3 regions of the Megasphaera sp. UBA4382 genome follow, and region 1 is predicted to be linked to each of the others. Evidence: riboswitches for the same ligand, from Rfam matches in the RefSeq annotation. Region 1 holds a riboswitch; each other region holds the start of a gene.
What was found. Region 1 has a riboswitch for S-adenosylmethionine ahead of B4H10_RS07215 (MetQ/NlpA family ABC transporter substrate-binding protein). Riboswitches for the same ligand answer to the same signal wherever they lie in the genome.
Positions count from the first base shown of each region.

Region 2: linked by a shared signal. The riboswitch ahead of B4H10_RS10470 (methionine ABC transporter ATP-binding protein) and the one ahead of B4H10_RS07215 (MetQ/NlpA family ABC transporter substrate-binding protein) in region 1 are both predicted to bind S-adenosylmethionine.
Region 3: linked by a shared signal. The riboswitch ahead of B4H10_RS05430 (MetQ/NlpA family ABC transporter substrate-binding protein) and the one ahead of B4H10_RS07215 (MetQ/NlpA family ABC transporter substrate-binding protein) in region 1 are both predicted to bind S-adenosylmethionine.

Region 1 is NZ_DGRS01000061.1:21,609-25,015, forward strand. It holds gene B4H10_RS07205 (energy-coupling factor transporter transmembrane component T) at 1-507, opposite strand, end outside; gene B4H10_RS07210 (energy-coupling factor ABC transporter ATP-binding protein) at 509-1,318, opposite strand; SAM riboswitch class I at 1,766-1,860, shown strand; gene B4H10_RS07215 (MetQ/NlpA family ABC transporter substrate-binding protein) at 1,939-2,772, shown strand; gene metF (methylenetetrahydrofolate reductase [NAD(P)H]) at 2,803-3,407, shown strand, end outside.
Region 2 is NZ_DGRS01000083.1:9,814-13,220, reverse strand. It holds gene B4H10_RS10475 (methionine ABC transporter permease) at 1-417, opposite strand, end outside; gene B4H10_RS10470 (methionine ABC transporter ATP-binding protein) at 398-1,441, opposite strand; SAM riboswitch class I at 1,526-1,627, opposite strand; gene hpf (ribosome hibernation-promoting factor, HPF/YfiA family) at 1,842-2,366, shown strand; gene B4H10_RS10460 (capsule assembly Wzi family protein) at 2,688-3,407, shown strand, end outside.
Region 3 is NZ_DGRS01000047.1:13,206-16,612, reverse strand. It holds gene B4H10_RS05440 (ABC transporter ATP-binding protein) at 1-498, opposite strand, end outside; gene B4H10_RS05435 (ABC transporter substrate-binding protein) at 585-1,631, opposite strand; SAM riboswitch class I at 1,931-2,028, shown strand; gene B4H10_RS05430 (MetQ/NlpA family ABC transporter substrate-binding protein) at 2,118-2,942, shown strand; gene trxA (thioredoxin) at 3,079-3,407, shown strand, end outside.

The sequences.
Region 1 (3,407 bases):
AAGCATCAACGGCTGAATGACACCCATGTAATGAATGCATTTCTTAAAGACATTACCTTTTGTTGAAAGCCCCCGGCAGGCCTGTGCCTCCTGAACCGTTTTGCTTTCGGCAATGAAATCGGGGACAAACCGCAGTGCTGCTGTAAACATGAACGCATATTCATATGGAATATGGATTTGTTTGACCAGCGCCGCTGTCAAATCCTGCAGCCGCGTTGTCGTGAGAAGGATGATAAATACGATGGTCATCGCCAGCATCCGAAGTCCCGTAACGTAAGCCGATTCGAGAGAACCGCCTCCCAGAAGTTGTACCACTGCCAGGAAAACAGCAAAGACAGCCAGGCTCATGGCAGCCTTAAAGTTGCGAGCTATATTGCCGGTAAAGCCCAAAAGGACTAGTTCGATGACGACCAGGGCTGCCAGAGGGCCTGGCGTGTGCAGCACGAGAGCCCAGAACGAAAAAGCAACAGTGCCTAATAATTTTGTTACTGGTACAAAATGTTTCATCTTATTTCCCTCCCAGACGCTGCAGCATGGCTGCCGTAAATTCATCAACGGACTTGCAATATGGAAGTCCCGCTACAGCCTGAGACAACGTCACGGCATCAGGCCGGTTCAATCCTAATTCATACAAGTCTTCTCTTTTCGTAAACAAATCCTGTGGTGTCCCGTCAAAGGCTTTCGTATGATGTCCGATAACGATGACCCGCTGACAGTATTCGGCAAATATATCCATATCGTGGCTGATGATAAGAATGGTAAGTCCATCCCGATGAAGCCGGGATAAAAGTGCCATGAGCGATTTTTTATCGGCACTGTCCTGGCCACTCGTCGGTTCATCGAGGATAAGGTACTGTGTGTGCATGGCAATGGCCGACGCAATGGCAACGCGTTGTTTTTCTCCCCGGTTAAGATTGGGTGGATAAGCTTCTGCCAGATGTTCCAGCCCTGTAGCCTGCAGCGCTGCTGTAACAGCCGATGCAACCTCTTCACGGCTGCGGCCCAGCTGTTCCGGTCCATAAGCTACTTCCTGCCGCACAGTCGGTCGGAACATCTGCCGTTCTGGCCGCTGGAATACATATCCGATATAGGGACTGCGGGCTGCCGCTTCTTCATCGTTGATTCTTTTCCCATCGAGGAAAATATCTCCCGATACGGGTTTTTCAAGACCCATGAGCAAGCGGGTTACCGTCGTCTTCCCACAGCCGTTGCGGCCGCCCAGGCCGATAAATTCACCGGTACCAATCGTCAGGTTCATATGTTCCAATACAGGTGTACCGTCTGTGTAGTGGAACGTCACATCTCTCATTTCCAGCATTCCTGTTCATCCTCTCTTAAACAATAAAAAAACCTTTCATCCCTCTAAAGGGACGAAAGGTCTGATTCTTCCGCGGTACCACCCACATTGGCTTATAAAGCCCATCTCACTATGTACGGCCCTCAAAAAGAGCGATACACGTTTCTTTGATAGCGGTGGAACTACACCGTCGAACCCTACTTGGTCACCGTTCAGGCCGCATCTCCCGAATCCATTCCCTGTACGGACCGGCGCCGAACTCTCACTGCCATCGGCTCGCTGTAGCTGTCGCTGTACACGTACTCGTTTCGTTCATCGACAATACTATGTAGATTACTTGTAATTATACGGCTTTTTTTCTTAAAGTCAAGAGAAATCAGCCAATCTTTTTTCTTCCTTGACAAATTCTGCAATCATGGTAAAATAACTTCAACAATTTCATTACGTACTGTCTTATGACGGTATATACATTTATCCAGAGTGGCGGAGGGACGGGCCCTATGAAACCCGGCAACCGATAATACGGTGCCAATTCCTGCGGAAGAAATTCCGGGAGATAAAGAAAATCACTGTACTCTTTCTCTTTCGGGAAAGAGTCTTTTTTATGCCCTCTGGAGGCTTTAGATTACAGGAGGGATAGTATGAAACAATGGAAAGTCTGGATAACCGCTGCTGCCATCGCTATAGGAGCTGCAGCTGTTCTCATGACCGGCTGCGGAGGACAGAAACCGGCCGGTGGCCGGGAAGTATCTCAGAATGTCAAAATTACTGTCGGTGCATCACCGGTACCACATGGGGAAATCCTGAAAGAAATCAAGCCCATGCTCATCGCCGAAGGAGTAGACCTGAACATTATCGAATTCACAGATTATGTCAAACCGAATCTGGCCTTGCAGGATAAAGAACTAGACGCCAATTTCTATCAGCATGAACCGTATATGGAAAAATTCAACAACGAACACGGTACGGACCTGGTTGCCTTGTGCAAGGTCCACGTTGAACCTATGGGCATTTATTCCCATAAAATCAAGGAACTGGCCCAGCTTGGACAAAATGCCAAAGTCGCCATCCCCAATGATCCTACAAACGGTGGCCGTGCACTTCTCGTACTCCAGACAGCCGGCCTGATCAGCCTGAAGAACGGAGGCAGTATCGCATCTACCGTGCAGGATGTTGAAAAAAATGACAAAAACCTCCAGTTCATCGAACTCGATGCCGCCCAGATTCCCCGTTCCCTGGATGATGTAGATATCGCACTTATCAACACCAATTACGCTCTCGAAGCCGGACTCAATCCGCTACAGGATGCCTTATTCACCGAATCCAAGGATTCGCCTTATGCCAACGTTCTGGTCGTACGCCGCGGTGATGAAAATCGTCCGGAAATCCAGAAACTGGCAAAAGCACTGCAATCACCGGAAGTAAAGAAATTTATTGAAGAAAAATATAACGGAGCTATTATTCCCAGCTTCTGATAACACTATTTCATGACGAGGGGTATGTAGATGAAAACTTGTGATTTATTTTCTAAGAAAACTGTTTTTTCCTTTGAAGTCTTTCCGCCCAAAAAAGAAATTCCCGTTGAAACGGTCTATCCGACACTGGAAAAACTGAGCGGTCTCCATCCGGATTTTATCAGCGTCACCTGCGGTGCCGGCGGCAAAGGAGGAAATCTCACCGTAGAAGTCGCTTCCAAAATCAAAAGCCTGAACTGCGAAACGGCAGCCCATCTGCCCTGCATCAACCTGGACAAAGATGAAGTACTGGATACATTGCAGAAATTACGGGAACACCGTATCGAAAATATTCTGGCCCTGCGCGGAGATAAAACGCCCGGCATCGAACCGAAATGCGTATTTCCCCATGCCAGTGACCTCATCGCCTTCATCCGTCAACAGACAGGTGATGAATTCAATATCATCGGCGCATGCTATCCCGAAGGCCATCCCAATTCTAAAACACTGGCAGAAGACATAGACCATCTGAAGATCAAAGTCGATGCCGGTGCCAGCGAACTCATCACCCAGCTTTTCTTCGATAATCACGATTTTTACAACTTCCTCGACAAATCGACCCAGGCTGGAATCCGCGTTCCTATCGAAGCGGGTAT
Region 2 (3,407 bases), on a different contig from region 1:
AAGCAGGACTTTGCGGATAATCTGCAGCGGAGAAGCACCCATGGATTCTGCCGCTTCGACGAGACCGAAGTCGACATCGCGGATGCTCGTTTCTACGAGCCGGCTGAGGAAGGGAATAGCAACGATAGTCAGTGGTACACAGGCTGCCGTCGTGCCGATAGACGTACCGGCAATGAGGCGGGTCAGCGGGATGATGGCGACCATGAGGATGATGAACGGGATGGAACGGATGATATTGACGATAGTTCCGAGAATCTGATTGATTACCCTGTTTTCCAGAATGTGGCCTTTGCTGGTCGTAACCAGGGTGATGCCGAGAGGAATACCGATGATAGCAGCAATGAGAGTAGAAATGGACACCATGAACAGTGTTTCTTCGATACCCTGTATCATTAATTTAATGAGTTCTGGGGACATATCCTAAAACCTCGCTTTCAATAGGTTGCGTCTTAATATACGAATACGCTTCGGTCTGGGCTTTCATATCGCCCATGATGACGACAATCAGATAGCCGAACGGTACATCCTGGATATAGTCGATGTTGCCGTAGAGGACACTGACATCGAGATTGAACTTGCGGGCGACATTGACTACCAGTGGTTCGTTGGTAGCGGCTCCCTTGAAACGGAAGCGGACGAGCATATCCCGGTCCGGCGATGGCTGATTGGTGACGCCCAGTTTTTTGATGCCTTCGGGCAGTTCCATATTGATGACTGATTTGACAAATTCTTTCATCGTTTCTGACTGGGGATTGGTAAAGACGTCGATGACCCGGCCCTGTTCTTTGATGACCCCGCCTTCGATGACAGCCACGCGGTCGCAGATTTCCTTGATGACGGCCATTTCGTGGGTAATGATGACGATGGTGATGCCCAGGCGTTTGTTGATGTCTTTTAGCAGTTCCAGGATGGATTTTGTCGTCTGCGGATCCAGTGCCGATGTCGCTTCATCGCACAACAGGATTTTCGGATCGCTGGCCAGGGCGCGGGCGATGCCGACACGCTGTTTCTGGCCACCCGAAAGCTGGGACGGATAATTGAACTGACGGTCTGTCAGGCCGACCAGTTCGAGCAGGGAATCGACCTTGCTGCGGATGACTTCTTTGGAAGCGCCAGCCAGTTCCAGCGGAAAAGCGATATTGTCAAAAACGGTACGGGACGACAGCAGATTGAAATGCTGAAAAATCATGCCGATGTTTTTGCGTTCGGCCCGCAGCTGGCTGTCGGACATGGCCGTCAGTTCCTTATCGTCGATGATGACTTTGCCCGTCGTCGGTTTTTCCAGCATATTGATGCAGCGGACGAGCGTCGATTTGCCGGCACCACTTTTCCCGATGATGCCGAAAATTTCGCCGTCATGGATAGTCAGTGAGATGCCTTTCAGGGCCTGGACGTGCGTTTTGCCGCCGTAGGTCTTGGTAATGTTTTCAAAGGTAATCACAAGATCAACTCCTTAATGGATACACCTGGAGGTGCTGATAGCATAAAAAAGCCGTCAACAGATGCTGACGGTACGTATACAATCATTTCATCTGCCGGATAGAAATCCGTTGGACTTGGCACCTTCCCGCTATGGGGGGTTGCCGCAGCGTCATAGGGCCATTCCCTCGGCTGCTCTGGATGAATAGGTTATGTAATTGCTGAGTTGTATACTAACACTAATAGGAATCCTTGTCAATGTTATTTGTGTAAAAAATTGAATGCCGTTCGAAAAAAATATTTCATCGTCAAGCAGGAATTTACCTTTTTATATCGAATACTTAATATATGAGGAGCAGGATATCCGGATTTTAAGCATGGATGGTCCGGAACGAAGTTTCTCACGAAAGGAAGGGATTTGTATGGCAACAATCGTAAGAGGCAAGAATTTAGAAATTACACCGGCATTAAAGGACTATGTACTGAAACATGAAAAGAAAGTAACGAAGTACTTTGAAAATGAAGTCAATGTCCAGGCTCTTCTTTCCGTCGAAAAAGATCGTAAAATTGCTGAAATCACCTTGAAAGTAGATGGTGTCGTTCTTCGTGGCGTCGAAGCCAATGACGATATGTACGCCGCCATCGATCTGGTTTACGACAAAATGGTACGCCAGATCCACAAATATAAAACGAAGCTGGCACGCCGTATGAAAGGCGGCTCCTTCCATGAAGGACTCGTCGAAGGACCGGCTGCACCGGAAGAAAACTTTGAAATTGCCCGGGTCAAGAAATTTGCAGCCCGTCCTATGGACGTAGAAGAAGCTATCCTGCAGATGAATCTCGTTGGCCACGATTTCTTCGTTTTCCTCAATTCGGAAACGGAAGCCATCAACGTCGTATACAAACGGAAACATGGTAAATATGGCCTGATTGAACCGGAATACTAAGCTGAATCATACAGGGGCTGTGGTATCGCAGAAAAAGGGTACCACAGCCCTTGTTTTTTTTTTTGCCTTTCAATCCCGTATTTACATAGATATCGCAATGTGTTCTAATATAAGGATGTTACCTTAACTTTGCATAAGATTTTTTCATGTCAGATAACTTGTATTATGTGCCGATTTTTTGTATGATAAGAGTTAGCTTCAGAAATTTTTAAAAAAATGTTAAATTTTAATATTTTGTTACTATTGCGCCCTCCCGATGCTTATGTAATCGACATATGTCATCGGGGGGTAAATTTGTATATCCAGGAAGAGACCGAGGCGATGACATTGAACATAAAATATCCCGCATGGCTGATGAGCACGGCCTGCCTGTTCCTGACGGTGACATCGGGAGTACAGGCAGCTCCATCCGTCACCGTCAATGTACCGGTAGACAGCGTCTACTATTCCTATATTGATAAGCTGAGTGCCATGGGGTATTTGAAAACCATGCCCAATGGGGCCCGACCGTATAGCCGTCTGCAGCTGGCCCGCTGGGTAAGAGAAGCACAGGAAACGGCAAAGAAGCGTCCCATGCCGTCCTATCTGGCCGATGAAACAGAAGCCATGGCCCAATACGTCGCACCTGAACTAGCGGTACTCGATGGAAATAAGCTTCAGGACCCGGTACGACTCCGTGACGTATCCCTTCAGGCCGGCGTTTTGCACGGCAACGAACAAACATATCGCTATGGACAGGGGATGAGTGCAGGCTGGCAGCCCTTTTCCCACCAGCAGAATGGGTATACCTATGGCCGCGATGGAAACGGCATCCTTTCAGCGGAAATTTCCGGGAATATTGATCAGAACCTCGCGTTGTCCATCCGACCCCGTGTCAGCTACGACCGGGATAACAAAGGCAGTGTCACCCTGGAAGAAGGCTATATCAAGCAGAAGATGGGTATATGGAATCTGGAAATTGGCCGGGAAGCCTTTCGCTGGGGACAGGGAGAAACGGGCAATCTGGCACTGGGGAACAATATGCGCCCTCTGACGACGGTG
Region 3 (3,407 bases), on a different contig from region 1:
ATCCAGATTGGACAATGGTTCATCCATTAGGAGTACTTCCGGCTGAATGACGATAGCCCGCGCCAGGGCAACCCGCTGCTGCTGGCCGCCAGAAAGAGCCGCAGGCATACGGTCCTTTAAATGGTCAATTTTCACAATTTTCAGTATGTCGTCTACCCGTTTTTCTATATCGCCTTTCCCGGCCCCCCGCATCTGCAGTCCGAAAGCCACATTGTCCCGTACCGTCATATGGGGAAATATGGCATAGTTCTGAAACACCATGCCCATATTCCGTTTCTCTACAGGCACATCATTGATACGCTTCCCATTCAGCCGGATTTCCCCTTCTTCAATAGAGTTGAACCCGATAATCATACGCAGTAGCGTCGTCTTGCCACAGCCCGATGGTCCCAGCAGAGTAAAAAACTCCCCTGGCTTAACATGAAGAGACAATCCCTTTACTACCGTATTGTCCCCATAGCGTTTTACCACGTGATCAATATCAATGGATACGCTCATTTTCTCTTCCTCCCTATAAAAAATGCGGCAGGACCCGCTGCACTGATACTGAGTTTCCTGCCGCAAACTGATGCAAATACAATCATTTATCTGTTATTTTCGAGATGCTGGTTCCACATCGACACGATATCCTGTTTATGATCCGATACCCAACCTTCATCATAGTTGGGGAACAGATGAATCTGATCAATAGGCGTCATATACGAAGCCAGCTCGATATTTTTGCGAAGCGGCCGCACCGTCAGTTCCTTACCAGCCATTTCCTGAATCTTCTGTGAAATCATGTAATCGACAAATTTTTTAGCGTTTTCCGGATGTTTGCATCCTTTGATAATCTGCACCGATTCACCAGGGAAAATAGCTCCTTCTTTCGGGAATACGACTTTGACGGGAGCGCTGTTGCGGACATAGGTAGCTGCCGGGTCTTCCCAAGTGAGGCCTACCGTATATTCCCCATCGGCAACGCCTTTGTGGACAGCGCCGGAACTGTTCAGCATCTTGCCATCGAGATTCTGAATGAATTTATCCACATATTCCCATGCTTCCGGACTCATAGGATCACCATTTTTTCCTTTGGCATAGAGCATAGCCATGAGAGACTGGAATGCCGAACTGGAATTAGCCGGGTCGCCAAAGGCGATCTTACCCTTTAATGCCGGATTCAGCAGGTCATCAAAGGTCTCGATTTTCGTGTCACCAGCCAGATTCGTGTTGACGATAAGGACGGTAGGATCAGCAAAAGCTGGTGTGAAATATCCCGTCTTATTGCGGAACGCTTCCATCATATTTTTATCTTCCGGCGACACATATTCCATGAATAAGTCTTTCTGGGATTCCAGCATCGTCTGATCTGCTGCCCAGAGGATATCGCCCTGTGGATTGCCCTTTTCTGACGAAACGCGTTTTAATAACGGTCCCGTACCGGCTACGACGACATTGACTTTGATTCCCGTATCTTTTTCAAAATTAGGAATGACCAGATTGTTCAGGCTTTCGCTACGGGCCGTATACACCGTAAGCACCTTATCATCACTGCCAGATGCACTCTTCTGACCACCTCCGCAGCCAGCCAATGAAACCAGTGTCGCCGCTGCAATCGCCAAGGTAATGATTCGTTTTGTGATTTGTTTCATCTTTCTGCTCCTTTCGCTTTACCAAATTCCGAAACACGTATTGCGCACTTTTATTGTACTGTATTCATATATATTGTCTATCCGGTAAAAGATAAAAAACATCTAATTTTCTTAATACATCCTATTTTTTCACATATAGTATATGTCATTTTTTATAAAAATTATCATATATTTCAATTAGAAATAATACGGTGCATTAAAAAACGGTATTTTTGCGGTCTGTATTTTTAGATATAGAAAAAACTAATACTTGACAAGAGAAAAAAACTATGCTAATATCTGCATCATCAACTGAACACGTTTCATCAAGAGCAGTCGAGGGAATGGCCCGATGACACTGCGGCAACCGCCATAAGGTATGGTGCCAACTCCATCGGATTATTCCGGCAGATGAATCATAAGATTAATAAAGCCGTCATCTGCATGACGGCTTTTTTGTTGATACGGACTTATTTTTTATACACACTCAGGAGAGGGGTACGAAACATGAAATCATCTATTAAAAAAATCATTTCCGCCGGCCTAATTGCAGCTATCTGCGTATTTGCTGCCGGCTGCGGTTCCAGCAATGACAGCAAAGGCGACCAGGCAAAAAAAGAAATTAAAGTAGGGGTAACAGCTGGTCCTCATGCAGAAATCATGGATGAAGTAGCGAAAGAAGCTGCCAAACAGGGGATTACCATCAAAGTCGTAGAATTCAACGATTATGTACAGCCTGATAAAGCACTGGCCGAAAAAGACCTCGACATGAACTCCTACCAGCATCAGCCGTACCTTGACAATATCGTCAAAAAGCAGGGCCTGAAGCTCACGTCTGTTGGAAAGACGATTCTCATGCCTATGGCCGTTTATTCACACAAATATAAATCTCTCGATGAAGTTGCTCCGGGCAGCAAAGTCACCATTCCGAACGACCCGTCCAACGGCGCCCGTGCCCTGCTCCTCCTGCAGCAGGCCGGCCTGATCAAATTGAAGAACGGCGATTCCATCGAAGCTTCCGTTGCTGATATCACAGAGAACCCGAAAAATCTGAAATTCGTCGAACTCGATGCCGCCCAGACGCCGCGTTCTCTCGATGATACAGACATCGCCTGCGTTAATACCAACTACGCCATTCCGGCCGGTCTGAATCCGAAAAAAGATTCCATCCTCGTCGAATCGATTGAATCGCCCTACGCCTGCGTATTCGCTGTCCGCCAGGGTGATGAAAACAACGAAACATACAAAAAAGTCGTTCAGATTTATCAGTCTGAAGCGATCAAGAAATTTATTAACGACAAATATCAGGGAACCATCCTGCCTGCATTCTAATAGCCGGCAAAGCGGTCCGTCACATCGGTGGCGGGCCGTTTTTTATTGGGACAACTATTGAATTTCTAAAATTATTAATATGTTTCATTAAAATATATCGGATATTCTTTATTATTTTTCTCGTAAAATTTGACAAATGTGTGATATAATAGAAGTGTCTTACAGACAATACGCATACCAAAGGAGTGAATCATATATGGAATACACATTTACCAATGATAATTTCAATCAGGAAGTCCTGCAGTCCGATAAACCGGTCCTCGTTGATTTCTGGGCCACCTGGTGCGGTCCCTGCCGTATGGTAGCCCCCGTCGTCGAAGAAATAGCTAACGAACATCCGGAATACAAAGTAGGCAAAGTCAATGTAGATGAACAGCCGGAACTGGCCCAGCAGTTCAATGTCATGAGCATCCCGACTCTCCTGGTCTTCAAGAACGGCCAGCTCTACAAGAGTTCTGTCGGTGC